4 regions of the Rhizobium leguminosarum genome follow, and region 4 is predicted to be linked to each of the others. Evidence: riboswitches for the same ligand, from Rfam matches in the RefSeq annotation. Region 4 holds a riboswitch; each other region holds the start of a gene.
The links. A riboswitch is a leader RNA that binds a small molecule or an ion and turns the genes downstream of it on or off. The one in region 4 is predicted to bind thiamine pyrophosphate.

Region 1 (5,045 bases), on a different replicon from region 4:
GCGAAAGCCAAGGCGCTGCTTGCCGAAGCCGGTTATCCCGACGGCTTCGAAACCGTGCTCTACTCCACCAACACCGACCCGCAGCCGCGTATCGCCCAGGCGATCCAGCAGGATCTCGCCGCCGTCGGCGTCAAGGCCGAAGTCCGGGCGCTCGCCCAGGCAAACGTCATCGCGGCCGGCGGCACGGAAGGCGAAGCGCCGATGATCTGGTCGGGCGGCATGGCCTGGATCGCCGACTTCCCGGATCCGTCCAACTTCTACGGCCCGATCCTCGGTTGCGCCGGCGGTTCCGGGCGGCTGGAACTGGTCATGGTATTGCAACGCCGATCTCGACAAGCGCGCCGTGGCCGCCGACTCCATGTCCGATCCGGCAAAGGCCGCCGAGCGCACCCCGCCTGGGGCAAGATCTTCACCGACATCATGGCCGATGCGCCGTGGATCCCTGTCATCAACGAACGCCGCGTCGTCGCCAAGTCGATGCGGATGGGCGGCGCCGACAACATCTACATCGATCCGACCCGCGTCATTAATTACGACGCAATCTACGTGAAGCAGTAAGCCCTGAAGAAACAAAGCCTTCCCGGTCCCTATCGGGAAGGCGTCATAAAATCGAGGGAGAATGACCATGTGCATCGCCTGCACCCACACCATCCACCGCGCCCAGCATAATTTCGGCTGGAACAAGGATTTCGCCCCCGCCGTCGTCGCCAAGCCCGGCGAGACGATCCACTTCGAATGCATGGATTCATCCGGTGGCCAGCTCGGAAACGACGCGACGCTGGAAACGCTGAACGCGCTCGATTTCGGCAAGATCAACCCGGTCACCGGCCCGGTCTATATCGAAGGCGCCAAACCCGGCGATGCGCTGAAGGTGACGCTGCGCAAGTTCATTCCCTCGGGCGTCGGCTGGACGGCCAATATTCCAGGCTTCGGCCTGCTTGCCGACCAATTCAAGGATCCGGCCCTGCACGTCTGGTCTTATGACGCCAACAGCATGGTGCCCGCCCTTTACGGTCCGGGCGGCCCGCGTGCCGCTGAAGCCCTTCGCCGGCACGATCGGCGTCGCGCCCGCCGAGCCCGGCACCCACTCCGTCGTTCCCCCACGCCGCGTCGGCGGCAACATGGACATCCGCGACCTAACGGCGGGGGTGACGCTTTATCTGCCCGTCGAGGTCGACGGCGCGCTGTTTTCGATCGGGGATACCCATGCCGCCCAGGGCGATGGCGAAGTCTGCGGCACACGGCTATCGAAAGCCAGATGAACGTCGAAGCGACGATCTCGTCAAGGACGCCAAGCTGCAGACGCCGCGCTTCACCACGACCGAACCGGTAACCCGCCATCTCGACGGCGCCGGCTACGAGGTCACGACAGGCATCGGCCCTGACCTGATGACCGGGGCGCGCGAAAGCGTCATGCGCATGATCGATCTTCTCGGCGCCGAACACGGCATGAGCGCCGTCGATGCCTATCTGCTCTGCTCGGTCTGCGGCGATCTCCGGATCAGCGAGATCGTCGACCAGCCGAACTGGGTGGTTTCCTTCTACTTCCCGAGGATCGTGTTCGCGTGAACGAAGCCATGCCCGCCGCAGCACCGGTGCTCAGCCTTCGCAATCTGAGCGTCGATGCCCGCACACCCGAAGGCCGCAAGCCGGTGCTCCAGGATGTCAGCTTCGAGCTTGCAAGCGGCGAAACGCTCTGTATCGCCGGCGAATCCGGCTCCGGCAAGTCGGTCACCTCGCTGTCGATCATGGGGCTCTTGCCGAAAGCCTCGCTGCGGGTCGCCTCCGGCAGCGTGCTGCTTGGCGAGCGCGACTTGCTCAAGCTTTCCGACCGGGCGATGCGCAGCGTGCGCGGCGGCGATATCGCCATGGTGTTCCAGGAGCCGATGACATCGCTGAACCCGGTCATGTCGGTCGGCAACCAACTGACCGAGGCAATCCGCGCGCATCAGGGCAGCGACAATGCCGAGGCGGTGGCGCTGAAGATGCTCGATGCCGTGCAGATCACCGAGCCGGCCCGGCGGCTGAAGCAATATCCGCACGAGCTTTCCGGCGGCATGCGCCAGCGGTGATGATCGCCATGGCGCTCTCCTGCCGGCCGAAGGTGCTGATCGCCGATGAACCGACGACCGCACTCGACGTCACCGTGCAGGCGCAGATCCTCAAGCTGATGCGTGAGTTGAAGCGCGAATTCGGCGCCTCGATCATCCTCATCACCCACGATATGGGCGTCGTCGCCGAAATGGCCGACCGCGTCGTCATCATGCAGAATGGCAGAATCGTCGAGACCGGACCGGCACTCGCCGTCTTCCAGCGGCCGCGAGAGCCCTATACGCAACAGCTACTCGCCGCCGTTCCGCGGCTCGGCGCGCTTACCGGCACCGATCGCCCGCCGCGCATCACGCAGCGCGCCGTCGAAACGCTCCGCCCCGACCGAACGCCGGTGCTGGACGTGCGCGACCTCATCGTTACCTACGGCAACGCCGCAAGCCGGATTTTCAAGGGCAAGCCGCCGGTTGCAGCCGTGGACGGCGTTTCCTTGGATATCCTGCCGGGTGAAACGCTCGGCCTCGTCGGCGAAAGCGGCTCCGGCAAATCGACGACGGGCAAGGCCGTGCTCGGTCTCATCCCCTTCAAGGGCAACGTCCTGATCGACGGCCGCAACATTGCCGGCCTCAGCCAGCGCGAAATGCGCCCCGTGCGCCGCTCGGCGCAGATGATCTTCCAGGATCCCTATGCCTCGCTCGACCCGCGCATGGCCGTCGGCAAGGCGATCGGCGAACCGATGGTCATCCACAGTATCGGCAACCACAGCGAACGGCAGGACCGCGTCGCCGAACTGCTGCGCCGGGTCGGCCTGACGCCTGATGCGGCGACGCGCTATCCACACGAGTTTTCAGGCGGCCAGCGCCAACGCATCTGCATCGCCCGGGCGCTGGCGCTTGAGCCAAAGCTGATCGTCGCCGACGAAAGCGTCGCAGCGCTTGACGTCTCCGTCCGCGCCCGGGTGCTCGACCTCCTGCTCGAACTGCAGGAAACCATGGGGCTCGCCTATCTCTTCATCTCCCACGACATGGCGGTGGTCGAGCGCATGTCGCACAACGTCGCCGTCATGCGCGCCGGCCGCATCATCGAAACCGGCACACGGCGGGATATCTTCGAGAACCCACGAGATGACTACACCCGCGCGCTGATCGCAGCGGTTCCGATCCCTGATCCGGAGGTCTATCGCGGCAGGGAAGCGCATGCGTGACTGAAGGTTGAGACTTACTAGAATATCGACGAGGAGCGCCTTGCTGTCGAAGCTCGTGCTGCAACAGCCAATCCGCCTGCATCTCGTCGGCTGACCGCCTTTCGTAAAGAGACGCGGCGGCGTTGGTCGTGGAGTTGTCATTTTCGGGGTGACAGGCGCGCTGTTCTCTGCGAAAAGAAACCCGATGAGAGACAGGGGCGTTCGTCGACAGACGGGCTGAGAAGCACCCTTCGAACCTGAACCGGATAATGCCGGCGGAGGAGTCGCTCGGGGCATCGCCATACGGGCCGCCCCGCGCCTGCCCCGCCTGAAAAGGGGCCACATGCAGACCAGGACCACACCAGGAGCTATGCTGAAGGCGATGCGCGAAAAGCCGCCGCTCGTTCAGTGCATCACCAATTACGTCGCCATGAATATCGCCGCCAATGTTCTGCTCGCCGCCGGCGCCTCGCCCGCCATGGTGCATGCCGCGGAAGAAGCCGGCGAATTCGCCGGGATCGCCAGCGCGCTGACAATCAATATCGGCACGCTGTCGACGCAATGGATCGACGGCATGCAGGCGGCTGCGAAGGCGGCGACATCAGCCGGCAAACCCTGGGTGCTCGATCCGGTCGCCCATTATGCGACGGCCTTCCGCCGCAATGCGGTTGCCGAACTGCTCGCCCTGCGCCCGACCATCATTCGTGGCAACGCGTCCGAGATCATCGCGCTAGCCGGCGGAGAAAGCCGCGGCCAGGGGGTCGACAGCCGCGATCCGGTCGAGCAGGCGGAAGGTTCGGCGCGATGGCTGGCTGAGCGGCAGCAGGCGGTGGTCGCCGTTACCGGTGCCGTGGATTTCGTTACCGACGGCGAGCGGGCCGTGCGCATCGAAGGCGGATCGGCCTTGATGCCTGAGGTCACAGCACTCGGCTGCTCGCTCACCTGCCTGGTCGGCGCCTTTGCCGCGACGGCGCCTGAGGATATCTTCGGCGCGACGGTCGCAGCACTTTCAACCTTCGCCATCGCCGGCGAGGAGGCAGCCCTTGGTGCGGCCGGCCCGGGATCCTTCTCCTGGCGCTTCCTCGATGCGCTGGCCGCGCTCGACGCCGAAACGCTTGACGCCAGGGCAAGGATATCAGCCGCATGAAGACTTTCGATCTTTCGCTCTATCTCGTCCTCGATCCCGATCTCTGCGCCGGGATCGGCATGGTCGAAACCGCGCGCCTTGCCGTTGCCGGCGGCGCGACCATGGTGCAGCTGCGCGACAAACATGCCGGCACCATCAGGATGATCGAGACCGGCCGCGCCTTGAAACAGGCGCTGAATGGGACCGGCGCCCTGCTCATCGTCAACGATGACGTCGAGGGCAATCGCCATCGGCGCCGACGGCCTGCATATCGGCCAGGAGGACATGGATGCGCGCAAAGCGCGGGCGATGGTCGGTGCCGAGATGATCCTTGGCCTGTCGGTCGAGAGCGAGGCGCTTGCTAACGCGGTCGATCCTGATCTCATCGATTACACCGGCGTCGGGCCGGTGTTTGCGACACCGACCAAGGCCGACCACAAGCAGCCGATCGGCTTTGACGGCCTTGCAAGGCTGGTAAAGGCTTCGCCGGTGCCATCGGTCGCGATCGGCGGGCTCAAGGCGGATCATGTCGCCCAAGTGTTCGCCGCCGGCGCCAAGGGGCTTGCCGTCGTTTCCGCCATCTGCGGCACGCCCGACCCGGAAGCGGCCACGCGCCGCATCGCCGCAGAAATCCGAAAGGCCCGCGCATGATCCGCAACGTTCTCTCGATCGCCGGTTCCGATCCCT
Region 2 (5,045 bases), on a different replicon from region 4:
TCGGCAAAGGCCGGAGATAGCGTGTATGCGGCGTTGAGCAATTCCATCAGTGAACGGGCGACTATCGGCCCGTCGAAATCCGTCTCGATCATTGTCGCGCCGACCATGAACAGACCGTCTCCACGCGGGACGATGTAGACCGGGATACGCGGATGGAGCAAGCGGACCGGCCGGGAGAGGTTCACGTCGGAGCTTCTAAGGTAAAGCATTTCGCCGCGGACGCCGCGTAACTCCTCGGCCTTGCCGATCTGCGCTGCGCCCGTGCAATCGACGACCCTGTCGAAGCTCTCGCGCGGGCTCTCGCCCATGAAGGTGACCCCCTGAACCGTCAGCTTGGTGCGCAGCAGAGTCAAAACTCGCCGGGGATCGAGATGGGCTTCGCGGCGAAAGAACAGCCCGTGCCGGAACCGCCCGGCAAGAGAGGGTTCCAGCGCCGCGATCGCCGGCTCTTCCAGCCATTCATAACCCGTCGTGCGGCAGGCAAAGCGTCTCAGTTCACCAAGATCGCGGGCCGAGGCGACCACGAGCGTTCCGTTTCGTCGCACCTCTCCCGGCACCATTGCCTCCCATTTGTCGGCGGCGGTGAGACCCCGCATGAGTACCGCGTCATCAGCACTCTCCCGCTCGCACCAGGGCGCCAACATTCCGCCCGCGAGCCACGAAGCAGCACGCAGGAAACCGTCATATGGATCGAGCACAGTGACCTCGGCATCTCGAGCGCGCAGTTCATGCGCCACCGTCAGGCCGGCAACGCCGGCCCCTTTGACAAGCACACGCATCTCATTCGCCCGAATGTTGCAGGGTTTGAACTGGCATATAGAGGTCGCCGCCCTCGCGATAACGCGCTGCCATCGCATCCAGACCTTCCTTCTGTGCTTCGGCGCGGATATCGTGCGAGATGCGCATGGAGCAGAATTTTGGGCCGCACATGGAGCAGAAATGCGCCACCTTATGGGCTTCCTTCGGCAACGTCTCGTCGTGGAAGCTGCGGGCGGTTTCGGGGTCCAGCGAGAGGTTGAACTGATCCTCCCAGCGGAATTCGAAACGGGCACGCGAGAGCGCGTCGTCGCGCAGCTGTGCTGCCGGATGCCCCTTGGCGAGATCGGCGGCGTGGGCCGCGATCTTATAGGTGATAACGCCGGTCTTGACGTCGTTGCGATCCGGAAGACCGAGATGCTCCTTCGGCGTGACGTAGCAGAGCATCGCGGTGCCGAACCAGCCGATCATGGCAGCGCCGATCCCAGAGGTGATGTGATCGTAGCCCGGCGCGATATCAGTCGTCAGCGGCCCAAGCGTATAGAAAGGCGCCTCGCCGCAGACCTTCAGCTGCTTGTCCATGTTCTCCTTGATCTTGTGCATCGGCACATGGCCGGGGCCTTCGATCATCACCTGGCAGTCTTTCGCCCAGGCGATCTTGGTCAGCTCTCCCAGTGTTTCCAGTTCGGCGAACTGCGCCGCATCGTTTGCGTCAGCGATCGAGCCGGGGCGCAGGCCGTCACCGAGCGAGAAGGAGACGTCGTAGGCACGGCAGATGTCGCAGATCTCCTGGAAATGCTCGTAAAGGAAGCTTTCGCGATGATGATGGAGACACCACTTGGCCATGATCGAACCGCCGCGCGAGACGATGCCCGTCACACGGTTGACAGTGAGCGGGATGTAGTGAAGCCGCACGCCGGCATGGATGGTGAAATAGTCGACGCCCTGTTCGGCCTGTTCGATCAGCGTGTCACGATAGAGCTCCCAGGTCAGGTTCTCGGCAATGCCCTCGACCTTCTCCAGCGCCTGATACAGCGGCACGGTACCGATCGGCACGGGCGAGTTTCGGATGATCCATTCGCGGATGTTGTGGATGTTGCGGCCGGTGGAGAGATCCATGACCGTGTCAGCGCCCCAGCGGGCGGCCCAGACCATTTTTTCAACCTCTTCCGTCATCGACGAGGTGACGGCCGAGTTGCCGATATTGGCGTTGATCTTCACCAGGAAGTTCCGGCCGATGATCATCGGTTCTGCTTCCGGATGGTTGATGTTGGCGGGGATGATCGCCCGGCCTGCGGCCACTTCCTGGCGGACGAATTCCGCCGTCACATGGTCGGGAACGTGGGCGCCGAAGCTCTCGCCGTCGCGGACTATGGCGTCCGCCTGCGCCTTGCGGCCGAGGTTTTCGCGGATGGCGATGAACTCCATTTCCGGCGTGATGATACCGGCGCGCGCATAGGCGAACTGGGTGACGGCCTTGCCGTCCTTTGCGCGCAGCGGCTGGCGTAGCGTGGGGAATTCGGGCGTCAGCCTTTCGCCGCTTGCAAAGCCGTTGTCTTCGGGACGGACATGGCGGCCCTGATATGCCTCGACGTCGCCGCGGGCGAGAACCCAGTCGCGTCGCAGTGAGGGCAGCCCCTGTTCGATACGGATCTCGGCGCCGTCGATCGTATAGGGGCCGGAGGAGTCGTAGACGACAACGGGCGGCTCGCCCGATGTCGGATGCAGGCTGATTTCGCGCATCGGCACGCAAATGTCGGGATGGATGTCCCCGCGAATGTAGATCTTCCTGGATGCCGGCAAGGGGCCGGTGGTGACGGTTGGGGTGGCGGCGATACTCATGGTTTGAGGCTCCAAGTTTTCGATTGGAGACCCAGTCCTCAGCCGGAATGATGAAAAGACGCCGGCATGGATTCCACACGTGAATCCACTGCCTTCGAGCGCTTGCACCGTCCCTACGCCAGTATGAACTGGATCAGGTTCAACGGGTCACTGCGCGCGATAGCAGTATCTCAGCCCCTTGCCGGGACCCCCCTGGTGAATGCAAAAAAGGGTAGAGGCTTGCCGAGGGGACTGTCAAGCGACAATCTGCCATGGCTTGGGATCCGGGTTACACTTAGGCTATCGTGCGTGGTCGCCGCGCTCAACGAATCCACAAGGGCAATCGCCCGACCGACACGCATCCGCAAGACAGACGCCTTTGTCGCATGCAGTGGCTGTCGATTTTTATTCCGAGCAGTTTAGCAAGTGTACCGAAATACCGAAGCGCTATTGAGAAAGCAGGTGCGGAACTGGAAAGTCTAATACTTTGTCCGTGTAGCTTTCGACCAAGGCGCTAAACGGCGTGCCGTCTCGAAGTTTCAGTACGGCACGATGTTCGAGCAGGAACGGCGGCAGGCTAAGGGAACTTGTTTCATGCGCTGTTAAGCCGTCCATATCCCAGCCTTCGGATAGAGGGGACCAGAGCAACGTGGCAGACAGGTTTGTGCGAGTGAAATTAAGAGCCTGAACGGCTCTGCCAAACGCGATATCGCTGGTATTCAACGCCTGATTCATTTCTGCAGTTAATTTTGCAGGTACATACCAGTTGTCGGCCTCGGACAAGACGCGGTCGCCGCAGACCAGGCGGACGCGGCGATAAGCGATCAGCTCACCGGGGCCGACGGTCAGAAGTTCACGGATGTGCTCATCGGCTGGTTTGCCTTGCCCGCCCACACGCTGAGCTACGATCTTGGAACCTTCAGGTGCGAGCTTGTGCGCGGCGCACCAGCGGTCAAGCGTCAACGTAGCGCTGGCGTTACTCAGGAGATTGGCATTCAAGGTCTGGAGGACAGCAAGCGCTTCCACTCGAGATGCCGGCGTGTTCAGCCACTGAGACCCTAGAGACGGTTCTTGCGCAATTGCGATCTGGGTGCCCAGCACGATGGTGGTCGCTGCAAGTGCGGCGATGCGAATGCGTTTCGAAGAACAAAATGACACGGAGAACGAATCCTTTCTGCAGCAAATTTGATGGGCGAACCCTGCGCGTCAAATTTCCTTGATTGGCAGGCGAGCGCGCGTTGTCAGCGTATTTGATAGCGGCAGCAAGATTTGAGATGCGCCTTGCGTGAACCGTATAACGGTCAGGTTTCCAAAGACTTTCTTACCATCTTTCGATGTTCCTGCCGTGCTGGTTCACACCTGATTGAAGCCTGTGTGCCCGAGGCGTCCTTTGGCTTGCCTCGCATCGATGTCGTCCTTGATATCCTCCATCCGCTCGCCGACCTGATTTGCAAGCGTTCGCGACTGAGCCGGCGCTTCCATCCTGAAATATGGAAACCCGATAGACGTGGATTTCAAAGGAGGAACGTGGCGGCCGGTCCAAATTCTCCCAATTATATACCGTAACTTTCACTTAACGGTTTAGCGCCTTTGTCGTCCTCTCGCTCGTTGCGGGATGTTCATACAGCTGGATCGGATAAAATAGGTAGCAACCGAAAGCAAAATCCAGGAGCCATTGTTCGAAAAAGGTCTTCTTCGTCGACACGGAGCCCTCCTGCCGGTCGAGTGACAATTGTAGACCAGGCAGCGACACGCCGTCGATGGTTGCCAACCGCAGATGCGAGTAGCCAAGGCGCTTGTCTGATTTCTTTTGGTGATCCATGTCATCGCGCTCCTTGTGCAAACCTTCCGGAGGATGATGTCGCCGGCTAGATTTCAGCATTCATAGGGTAAGAATTTTCCTGTTGCACCATCATCACTCCTCGTAACAGGACAGTTGATGAAAACGACAAACAACGCAACAGTTAGTTGGATATATTTTATAGTATATCGGTTTCAGTTTGGCGGACAATTATTGAATATTATGAGAAACAAGTCCGTTACATCATATATTATTGTATATATAATTACATAAATCGCGCTTTGTGGCATTGGTGGCCCGGATGAAATGGCAGGGCTCTAACGGTTACGCTGGTCGAAACGGCAATCGGGCGACACAAGTTCATCATCGGGCGGCGTCTGCGGGGGAGGTCGCGGCATGGTCAGCAGACCGAAGTCGCCATCGGCTGCGCCGTCTCAACCGCATGCTTGACTGCGCACGCCCGAAATACATCTCCGGCAAGGCGGCCACGGCATGATCAGCCGTTTCAAAGATCCCCATCCGTTCAATTCCAGATCTGTGCACCAACGCCCGCGACCGTCGCCGATCGCATTTGTAGAGTGTGCTCTCTCAATGCATCACTTCTTCTCGGAGCTTAACGCGGCCGCAGAGAGGAACGCGCGGAAGTCGACCGTCGATTCAAGGAGTC
Region 3 (5,045 bases), on a different replicon from region 4:
AAAACCACCGGGCTGCATTTCGATCTCAAAGGTGTCGCCGACTGGGCGGCCGCGCAGACGCATTACCGCGCTAATGAAAACTCCATGCTGTACACGACGCCTTCACCGAAGACACTCCAGTTGCAGATCGCGGCCAACGGCGAAGCGCCCGTCTCGATCACGGTCAAGAAGGATGCAGGCGGAGCCGAACTCGCGGATTGATGAACGACCTGGTTTGTTCCCTCTCTTGACGTTCAAGCGCTGGCGGCCGGACCGGCCTCGTCGGTTCGGCCAGATTCGTTGGCTGGCAAAGATGTTCGCACGCCATGCCCATTGGATAATCGAACTCGGGCCAGTGCCCAAAATCGTGAAAGTCGGTTTCTTGGACTGTGATTTGTCCATCGCTACTGATAGTAGCAGAACGCTTCTTGAAATAATCTGCGGAGCTGGACTTTCTATAGGATCGAGCTGCCAAGCGGGACCGTGCAGGGCCTGTAAATGCAGAGTTGTTGAGGGCCAATGGCGAATCCTTCCCAACAACGCAGATGAAGCGATGGCGGTATTAACGGACGAGGAAAAAAGCTCTGGAGTTGTCCTTGTTGCTTTCATCTTCGACCGGCCTATTCTCACGCCGCCAGCCCGGTATGCGGCGCTCGACCAATCGCAGAAATCGGTGTTGTGAGCCCCCGCGACAAACTGCGCCGAATGACGCTCCACTACGATCACCGAGATCGACGCGCGTCAAACTACTGGCTAGCAAAGCGTCATCGCGATATCGTTTACACTGGTATGACGCCTCGACTAGACGGTGCGCTAGCGCGAACAGGCACCGTCAGATGCGATGACGACCTTAAATGATTAGGGGGCCGTCGAACTTGCGGCTTCGAATACCCTCAGAGCAGCCGGTAGTTTGTTGACGCCAGGAGAGCGAATATCAGAAGTAATCACAATGACGGTGTTCGTCGCAGCGTCCCAAGATTTTCGGGATCACTCTCGAGTGGCTGACTTCGCATCGGACCTCATCATGCTGAAACTTGGGGGAGAGGCTGTGGGAGCGAGGGCAGCAGTGGGTGTTAGCTGTTACCTAGTGGGTCAATAGTTGAAATTCAGTTGACTGCCGTAGTGCGGCAAAGCTGAACCGACCGATTTGTTTACTGCAGTTCCATAAATAAGGGTTACGCAGCACCGACGACATTATGGGTGCGGTTCGCATGAGCGGCCGCATTCTCAGTTCCTGCAATGGCATCGAGAGAACTGCTTCAAGCACTGAAAGCGACGACTGCGGCAAGTTGATCGGATTCATCCTTATCGGTCCAGCCGGTTGATGTCCTGGCGGAGCATGGCTGCGAATTTCTTCAGCCCATTTTGGTGAAGCGCGTTTATGAACCAACCGTCGGCGTTGTCTTGCGCAGATTAAGCCGCGCAAGTCTGGCACTCGAAAGAAGCGCCTCGGGAAACGCAATATGAAGGTCAGCCAGGAAATCATCTGGCTTCTTGCTCGTTATGCCGTAAGGACGCGCGTCTCGTCTCGGGAAATCCTTGGAGTGGCGACAAACAAGTTGCAAACGGTCGGGATATGGGTCCCGGTACCCTAAGGACTTGACGGAGCGCCATTGCTCACAATAGCTTAGCCCTATTCACCAGGGGGGTCCCGCCAAGGGGCTGAGATACTGCTGGTCGGATCGGCTTCGGCCGGCCGAGGCGCAGTGACCCGTTGAACCTGATCCAGTTCATACTGGCGTAGGGACGGTGCGAGCGCTGCGGCGGCGAGGGCGGGACTCCGTTCTTCGGATTCCGACGTGTTCTTCCATCATTCCAACTCTGGAACTGGGTCTCCAAACGTCAAACCTTGGAGCCTCGAACCATGAATATCGCAACCACCAAGCTCACCCCGGTCGTCACTACCGGCCCGCTTCCCGCCTCCACGAAAGTCCTGAAAGCTGGAACGATCCACCCGGACATCCGCGTGCCGATCCGTCAGATCGCATTGCATCCGACCTCCGGCGAACCGCCGGTCACCGTCTACGATTCCTCCGGTCCCTATACGGTAGAAGGCGCCGCGATCAGTATCGATGCCGGCCTGCCGCGCCTGCGCGAAAGCTGGATTGTCGCCCGCAGCGATGTCGAGGCCTATGAGGGCCGCATCGTCAGGCCGGAGGACAACGGCTTCGTGTCCGGCAGCCACCTGACGCCGGAATTCCCGATCCGCAACCAACCTTTCAAGGCAAAGGCGGGCAGGGCCGTCACCCAGCTCGCCTATGCGCGGGCCGGCATCATCACGCCGGAGATGGAATTCGTCGCCATCCGCGAGAACCTCGGCCGGCAGGCGGCCAGGGAACCGCTCGTTCGCGACGGCGAAAGTTTTGGCGCCCAAGTGCCGGATTTCGTGACGCCGGATTTCGTTCGCCGCGAAGTCGCGGAAGGTCGGGCAATCATTCCCGCCAACATCAACCACCCCGAATCCGAACCGATGATCATCGGCCGGAATTTCCTGGTGAAGATCAATGCCAATATCGGCAATTCGGCCGTCACTTCGTCGATGGCGGAGGAGGTCGAGAAGATGGTCTGGGCGATCCGCTGGGGCGCCGATACGGTCATGGACCTGTCGACCGGCCGCAACATTCACAATATCCGCGACTGGATCATCCGCAATTCGCCCGTGCCGATCGGCACCGTGCCGCTCTACCAGGCGCTCGAAAAGGTGAACGGCATTGCCGAGGACCTGACCTGGGAGGTCTATCGCGACACGCTGATCGAGCAGGCCGAGCAGGGTGTCGACTACTTCACCATCCATGCCGGCGTGCGGCTCGCCTATATCCCGCTCACCGTCAACCGCGTCACCGGCATCGTTTCCCGCGGCGGCTCGATCATGGCCAAGTGGTGTCTGCACCACCACAAGGAGAGTTTTCTCTACGAGCACTTTGAGGAAATTTGCGACATCGCCCAGGCCTATGACGTGTCGTTCTCGCTCGGCGACGGTCTTCGCCCCGGTTCGATCGCCGACGCCAACGATGCGGCTCAGTTCGCGGAACTGGAGACCCTCGGGGAGCTGACGAAGATCGCCTGGGCGAAGGATTGCCAGGTGATGATCGAGGGTCCCGGCCACGTGCCCATGCACAAGATCAAGGCCAACATGGACAAGCAGGTCGCGGTCTGCGGCGAGGCTCCGTTCTATACGCTCGGGCCGCTGACCACCGATATCGCGCCGGGCTACGACCACATAACGTCGGGCATCGGGGCTGCGATGATCGGCTGGTTCGGCACCGCCATGCTCTGCTACGTGACGCCTAAGGAACATCTCGGCCTGCCGGATCGCAACGACGTCAAGGTGGGCGTCATCACCTACAAGATCGCCGCACATGCGGCCGATCTCGCCAAAGGCCATCCGGCGGCCCAGGTGCGTGACGACGCGCTGTCGCGCGCTCGTTTCGAGTTCCGCTGGGAGGACCAGTTCAACCTCTCGCTCGATCCGGAAACGGCGCGTTCGATGCATGACGAGACACTGCCCAAGGAGGCGCACAAGGTGGCGCATTTCTGCTCCATGTGCGGCCCGAAATTCTGCTCGATGCGGATTTCTCACGATATCCGCGCCGAAGCGCAGAAAGAGGGTCTGCAAGCCATGGCCGCCAAATATCGCGATGGCGGCGATCTTTACATGCCGGTCGAAAACGCTCCGAGTAATACATAGTGTCTACGTTTCTCGTCAAAGGGGCTGGCGTTGCCGGCCTCGCCGCGGCCTATGAACTCGCCAAGCGGGGCTTTTCGGTTGAGGTGATCGAGGAGGCTGGCGGGGTGGGGCTTGGCGCCTCGCATTTTGCTGGAGGAATGCTCGCACCCTATTGCGAACGGGAGGCTGCCGAAGAGGTTGTCCTGACACTGGGGCTGGGCGCGGCCGGATGGTGGGAGGAGGCCGTGCCCGGCGAGGTTCGTCGCCGCGGTACTCTGGTAGTGGCGCAGCCACGCGACCTTCCGGATCTCGCCCGGTTTGCCGCGCGCACGACCGGTCATGTCTGGATTGATCGCAAGGGCGTAACCGACTTAGAACCTGCCCTTGCCGGCCGCTTCGAAAAGGCTCTTTTCTTCGAGCAGGAGGCGCATCTCGATCCACGCCGCGCACTGGCCGGGCTAGCCGACAGACTCCGCGAATACGGCGTAGTCTTCCATTTCGGGGGACGCCAGCCGCAGGAGCGGCGATTTGCCGGCGTGCTCGACTGCACCGGGCCAGCGGCGATACCGCGGCTTTCCGGCCTGCGCGGCGTGCGAGGCGAAATGCTCTACCTGGAAACTGCGGATGTTACGCTTTCCAGGCCGATCAGGATGCTGCACCCACGCCATCCGATCTACATCGTGCCCCGCGACGATCACCGTTTCATGGTCGGGGCGACGATGATCGAGGCTGAAGATGACGGACCGATTGCCGCGCGTTCGTTAATGGAATTCCTGAACGCGGCCTATACGCTGCATCCGGCGTTTGGCGAGGCACGCGTCGTCGAGACCGGGACCGGCATACGTCCGGCGTTTGCCAACAACATTCCGCAAGTAATCGAAACCGAGGAGGGGCTCGCGATCGCCGGCATGCATCGGCATGGCTTCCTGTTGGCACCCGCCATGGCTGTGCGGGCAGCCGATATTCTCCTCGCGCGACATTCTTCTGAAAGGCTAACCCCATGGAACTGATCATCAATGGCGAAACCCAGGTCTGCGAGGCCGCAACCCTGGCCGAACTTCTTCATGTTCTGGAATACGAGGGCGACTGGTTGGCAACCGCCGTCAACGGAGATCTCGTCCATCGCGAGGACCGAGCTGGCCACCGGCTCGACGACGGTGACCGTATCGAAATCCTGTCCCCGATGCAGGGAGGTTGATCCATGCTTTCTCTTTATGATGCTGAGTTGTCTTCGCGGCTTCTGCTCGGTACCGCGCGTTATCCGTCACCGGCCGTCCTTGCCGAGGCGGTAAACCGGTCCGGTGCCGAGATCGTCACGGTCTCGCTTCGCCGCGAAACGGCCGGCGGAAAGATGGGTGGAGCCTTCTTCGAACTCATCCGCCAGCTCGCGGTGCACGTC
Region 4 (5,045 bases):
ACGAGCACTCTCGCTTCATGCAGCAAGGCCGAGACAAGCGGCGTGAACGGCTCACGATAAGGCGCAACAAGACCGACCAGATGATGCGCCTCCGGCTCAACGATCGGGATCATGCGGATTTCCACAGGAAATCCGAAGGATTTGGCGACGTTGCGCGGCATGATGCTCGCCCAGCGTCCGGTCCTGACATGCGAGAACAGCACGATCATCGAGTTGGATTCGAGTGTCGGATGCGCCGTGGCGCCTGCTTCCGTCAAGTGGCGGTTGATGATCCGGCGGTTCTGCATGTCGGCAGTCAATAGACAAAGCCGAAGGTCGCCGATCTCCCGCCAGGTCACGTTGTCGCGATCGGATAGCGGGCTGCCGGCAGCCGTGATCAGATTATAGCGCTCGGCATAAAGGGGAACGGTCGTAACGCGGCCGAGCGGCTCGTTTTCGAGATAGGTGATGCCTGCATCGATTTCGAGGTTTTCGAGCATGCTCAGCACCTGCAGCGAATTCCGCGAGACGATCGAGAAAGTCACGCCGGGATGCCGCTCCTGAAAGGGCGTGGTGATGCGCGACAACATGGCAAGCGCGGTCGGAATGGCGGCGAGGCGGATGTGGCCGGAAAGGCCGCGGCGCGCGGCGCGCATCTCCTCGCGCATGGTGCGGGCATCCCCGACGATGCGCCGGGCCCATTCGAGCACGCGCTGTCCCTCCGGCGTCAGTCCCTGGAACCGCGAACCGCGCTGCACCAGCATGACACCAAGCTGATCTTCGAGCTGCCGGATGGCCGCCGAAAGCGTCGGCTGCGAGATCCCGCACTCCTCCGCGGCACGGCCAAAATGCTTTTCATTGGCAAGGGCGATGAAGAATTCCAGCTTGTCGATCATCCGGTCTCCCGATCCGGCGTGACATCATCCGGGTCAGTTCATCTTTGACGCAGCAGCCGTGCTCCGCAAGGGCGATCTCTAGATCAGGATGGTTTTAGGCCCGATCGGCCTAAAATCTGAATCCTGATCTAAATCAAAGAAATAGAGCATGATGTCGTCCGAAAACCGCGCACACTTTTCGGCATCATGCTCTAACTGTTTTCTGCAGCCGGGAAAAGATCGAACAGAGATTCGAGGAAGGCAAGCACGCTGACATTGCCGATGCTGTAATAGACCAGCCTGCCCTGGCGGCGCGTATAGACCAGGCCTTCTAGCCTTAATCGCGCCAGCTGCTGCGAGACCATTGCCTGCTGGATGCCGAGGATATTTTCGATCTCACCCACCGTCCGCTCCTCATTCGCCAATATGCAGAGGATCAGAAGTCGGGTCTGGTGCGCTAACGCTTTCAGCAGATCGCTCGCTTCATGGGCTTTTCCAGCGAGTTTGTGCAATTCCTGGCCGGACATCCCCGGCTCGGGTTTGGGCAACGGCATTCGGTATCTCGGAAGGGAGGCAATGAGGCAATGAGGCAATGAGGCAATGAGGCAATGAGGCAATGAGGCAATGAGGCAATGAGGCAATGAGGCAATGAGGCAATGAGGCAATGAGGCAATGAGGCAATGAGGCAATGAGGCAATGAGGCAATGAGGCAGATCAGCACAATAGCATATTCGCACAAGCGAATTGGTCAAAAGTGATGAAATGTCAAAAAAGGTCCAAACAAATCAGCAGATAAGCTGACCTCCATTGATCTCGATCACCTGTCCGGTGATGTAGCCCGAGAGCGAGGGAGCCGCCAGGAACAGATAGGCGGGAGCACAATCCTCCGCCGTGCCGAGCCGCTGCAGGGGGATGGATTTCCTCGTTTGCTCCAGCTTTTCGCGCGAGGAATAGCGCTCATGGAAATCCGTCTCGATCGTTCCCGGCGATACGCAATTGACGCGGATTCGGTCCGGTGCAAGCTCACGGGCAAGCGCCTTGGAATAGGTCGCAACGAAGGCTTTCGAAGCCGAATAAATCGACGAGCCAGGGCTGCCGCCGGTCAGCGCCGAAATCGAAACGGTGTTGACGATGGCAGCACCACTAGCGGCCTTCAATGCCGGCAGCAGCGCCCGCGTCAGCGCCACCACCGATGTCTGGTTAAGCCGCACGACCGCCTCATATTCTGCATCGGTGAGCGTGGTGGCGGGAAAACGACCAAGCATGGTGCCGGCATTGTTGACGAGCACATCGACCTTATCGAAGAAGGCGAGAACATCCTCGGCGAATTGCGCTGCCCCACCGACTGCAGAGAAATCGGCATTAAGCAGCAGCGCCCGTCTTTCGGATTCAGCCGTCAGCAGGAAATCCGGCAGGTCACGTCCCGGCTTGCGCCCGGTATGGACGATCACCTTCGCGCCGCAGTCCAGGAACTGCCGGGCCACTTCAAGGCCGATGCCGCGTCCGGCGCCGGTCACCACGACATTGCGATTTTCGAACAGTCTGGGATGGAACACGAAGCCGTCCTCCTCGCGGACAGTGCCGCCGGTTGTGTCATTCGCCCTTAACATATGAGCGCGCCGACTGAAAGAAAGGCGCGTATCGATCTTTCCTGGGGAGGACCGGGGTTAGTTTTCGGTCTCCAGAAGCCGCGCGCCCGGCCCTTCCTTGCCGAGCCGGTCGCAGGGATTGCGCAACGGACAGCTTTCGATCGACAGGCAGCCGCAGCCGATGCAGCCGGTCAGACGGTCGCGCAGCAGGCTAAGCCGCCTGATTCGCGCGTCGAGATCATCCTTCCACAGCGCCGACAGCGTCTGCCAGTCGGCGACGGTCGGCGTGCGTCCTTGCGGCAGGGACTCGAACGCTGCCTGGATTTCCGAAAGCGGAATGCCGACACGCTGCGCCACCTTGATGATGCCGAGCCGACGAAGCACATCGCGCCCATAGCGCCGCTGATTGCCGCGGGAGCGGATGCTCGAGATCAGCCCCTTGGTCTCGTAAAAATGCAGCGCCGAGACGGCGAGGCCGCTGCGCTCCGCCACTTCGCCGACCGTCAGGAGCTTGCCGAGCGGCGCTGCCGGGATTGTATCCATCGCCTCTTGACCTCAAGATTAGTTGAGGTTTTATAACCCTTGCTCCTGCAATCGTAAAGTCCAATCGCAATAAGGAGCGACGCATGCAAACACCCACCAGGCTGGCTGTCATCTATGGAAGTACGAGAGAGGGCCGCATCTGCGACCGGGTGGTCAAATGGCTGACGCAGGAACTCGTCCGCTTCCCGCAATTTGATATCGATATCATCGATCCATTGGATTTCGCGCTGCCGGCCAACCGTGACATGGCGCACCCCGAAATCGCCAGGCTCGCCAGCCGGCTTGGCATGGCCGACGCCTTCATCACCGTCACGCCGGAATACAATCACAGCTTCACCGCCTCGTTGAAGTCGATCATCGATTTCTTCTTCGAGCCCTGGCAGGGCAAGCCGGTCGCCTTTGTTTCCTATGGCGGCATATCCGGCGGCCTGCGCGCCGTCGAACAGCTGCGGCTGGTCTTTGCCGAACTCCACGCCGTCACCATCCGCGATTCGGTGAGCTTTGCCGCACCTTGGAACCGCTTCGATCCAGACGGACGACTCGATAATCCCGCCGATACAATGCGGTTGCTCGATCGGATGATGGCGAGGCGGAATGGTGGACGCAGGCGCTCGTCACCGCCCGCAGCAATCGTCCCTATGCCGAAATAGAGCGCTGCGCGTCTTTTCAGATGCGCTAAGGACGCTCTATCGCTTTGAATCTGCGCATAGTCCTTTCCGAAAATCGATTCCGATTTTCGGGGTTATGCGCTAGCCGCCTGAGCCAGATGGCTCCGGTTCCGTTCCCGGCAGGTACGGAACCATTGGGCACACCCGGGCAAATCCTCCGCCCGGGTGTTTTCCATCACGTTCTGCTCATTCCGACCGCACGGACGGGTTCGCAATTTTGCGGTTGCGGGGAGAAAACCCCGGTGATAGTTTCCGCGCAAATAACAGGGGAGCTCCGTATTGCCGGGGCTGAGATGTGAGGCGCAAGCCTCTGGACCCTTCAAAGCTGATCTGGGTAATGCCAGCGGAGCGAGGTTCAGATGTTCTCAGGCGCACAAGTGTCACTCTATCCGATGTCCGACAATTTCGTCGGCATCATTCTCGATGTCGTCAAGGCGCTGGATCCCTATCGCGACCGGCTGCGTATCGAGACCGATGACATCTCCACACTGCTGGTCGGCCCGCCTGACATTCTCTTCGCCGCCATGCATGATCTTTTCGTCGCCGCAGCAAAGACCGGCGAGCATTGCGTGCTGTCCGCTGCCGTTTCACGCGGCTGCCCCGGCGAGCCCGACGACGCCATCTGCGGCATCAACCCCTCCCTCGGCCAGGCGGAGCCGCTTGCCGAGCGCATAACAGCCGCACTTGCCGCCGTTGACATCACCACCGAGACCGGACAGCCGACCGCCGCGCAATTCTCGCTCTACGTCATGGGAACCGGTACCCATATGGACGAGATCTACGGCTGCATCGACTTCCTGAAGCGCTCCGGCACCTTCGACCGCGCCAAGAATTTCTGCAGCAGGCTCTCTGGCGACGCCGGTGCCGTCTTTGCTACCATTCGTGAGGCCTTCCTTCGCTTCGGCGACCCCGAGGGACATGTGACCCTCGACATCACGGTGTCCGCCAATACAGCGCCGCGCGTCTTTTCAGACGCGCAAAGGACGCTGTAACACTTTAAATTGCTGCATAATTTATCCTTAAATCGATTCCGATTTAAGGGATTATGCAGTGCCCGACGAAAGCTTGAAATCGAACGCTGATGATACCGTCAAACCCATCGGAATCGCGCCTTGCCGCGCTCCGCACCGCTCTCTACCGGGGCATACCCGCCTTGCTCGCCGGCTGCGCCTTTTTGGCGGCATGGGAGCTCTATGTCGATCTCTCCGGCATCAAACCGTCCATCCTGCCGGCGCCTTCGCGCATCGTCATCCAGGGCTGGCTGAACCGCGAGGGACTGATTGCCAATACCTGGCCCACGCTCGGCGCGACACTCGGAGGTTTCGCCCTGTCGCTGGCCTTCGCCTTTGCCGCCTCGATCCTCATGGATTTCGTGCCCTTCATGCGCCGGG

Region 1: it holds a riboswitch for thiamine pyrophosphate, as region 4 does, so the genes downstream of both, thiM (hydroxyethylthiazole kinase) here and BA011_RS18205 (YkoF family thiamine/hydroxymethylpyrimidine-binding protein) in region 4, are expected to answer to the same signal.
Region 2: it holds a riboswitch for thiamine pyrophosphate, as region 4 does, so the genes downstream of both, thiC (phosphomethylpyrimidine synthase ThiC) here and BA011_RS18205 (YkoF family thiamine/hydroxymethylpyrimidine-binding protein) in region 4, are expected to answer to the same signal.
Region 3: it holds a riboswitch for thiamine pyrophosphate, as region 4 does, so the genes downstream of both, thiC (phosphomethylpyrimidine synthase ThiC) here and BA011_RS18205 (YkoF family thiamine/hydroxymethylpyrimidine-binding protein) in region 4, are expected to answer to the same signal.

What each region holds. Positions count from the first base shown of each region.
Region 1 is NZ_CP016289.1:613,195-618,239, forward strand. Features, by position in the region: partial or broken gene BA011_RS34425 (ABC transporter substrate-binding protein) at 1-558, shown strand, start outside; partial or broken gene BA011_RS46010 (acetamidase/formamidase family protein) at 626-1,569, shown strand; partial or broken gene BA011_RS34435 (ABC transporter ATP-binding protein) at 1,566-3,253, shown strand; TPP riboswitch at 3,437-3,532, shown strand; gene thiM (hydroxyethylthiazole kinase) at 3,576-4,379, shown strand; partial or broken gene thiE (thiamine phosphate synthase) at 4,376-5,009, shown strand; gene thiD (bifunctional hydroxymethylpyrimidine kinase/phosphomethylpyrimidine kinase) at 5,006-5,045, shown strand, end outside.
Region 2 is NZ_CP016290.1:498,290-503,334, reverse strand. Features, by position in the region: gene thiO (glycine oxidase ThiO) at 1-779, opposite strand, end outside; gene thiC (phosphomethylpyrimidine synthase ThiC) at 781-2,598, opposite strand; TPP riboswitch at 2,691-2,802, opposite strand; gene BA011_RS36750 (hypothetical protein) at 3,025-3,735, opposite strand; gene BA011_RS36745 (hypothetical protein) at 4,151-4,399, opposite strand; partial or broken gene BA011_RS43600 (IS5/IS1182 family transposase) at 4,677-4,874, shown strand.
Region 3 is NZ_CP016287.1:884,415-889,459, reverse strand. Features, by position in the region: gene BA011_RS44495 (hypothetical protein) at 1-201, shown strand, start outside; gene BA011_RS46590 (2Fe-2S iron-sulfur cluster-binding protein) at 173-661, shown strand; TPP riboswitch at 1,612-1,744, shown strand; gene thiC (phosphomethylpyrimidine synthase ThiC) at 1,844-3,667, shown strand; gene thiO (glycine oxidase ThiO) at 3,667-4,656, shown strand; gene thiS (sulfur carrier protein ThiS) at 4,647-4,844, shown strand; gene BA011_RS28575 (thiazole synthase) at 4,848-5,045, shown strand, end outside.
Region 4 is NZ_CP016286.1:3,712,637-3,717,681, forward strand. Features, by position in the region: gene BA011_RS18180 (LysR family transcriptional regulator) at 1-875, opposite strand, end outside; gene BA011_RS18185 (ArsR/SmtB family transcription factor) at 1,067-1,408, opposite strand; gene BA011_RS18190 (SDR family NAD(P)-dependent oxidoreductase) at 1,640-2,410, opposite strand; gene soxR (redox-sensitive transcriptional activator SoxR) at 2,522-2,986, opposite strand; partial or broken gene BA011_RS18200 (NADPH-dependent FMN reductase) at 3,070-3,665, shown strand; TPP riboswitch at 3,910-4,023, shown strand; gene BA011_RS18205 (YkoF family thiamine/hydroxymethylpyrimidine-binding protein) at 4,014-4,646, shown strand; gene BA011_RS18210 (ABC transporter permease) at 4,736-5,045, shown strand, end outside.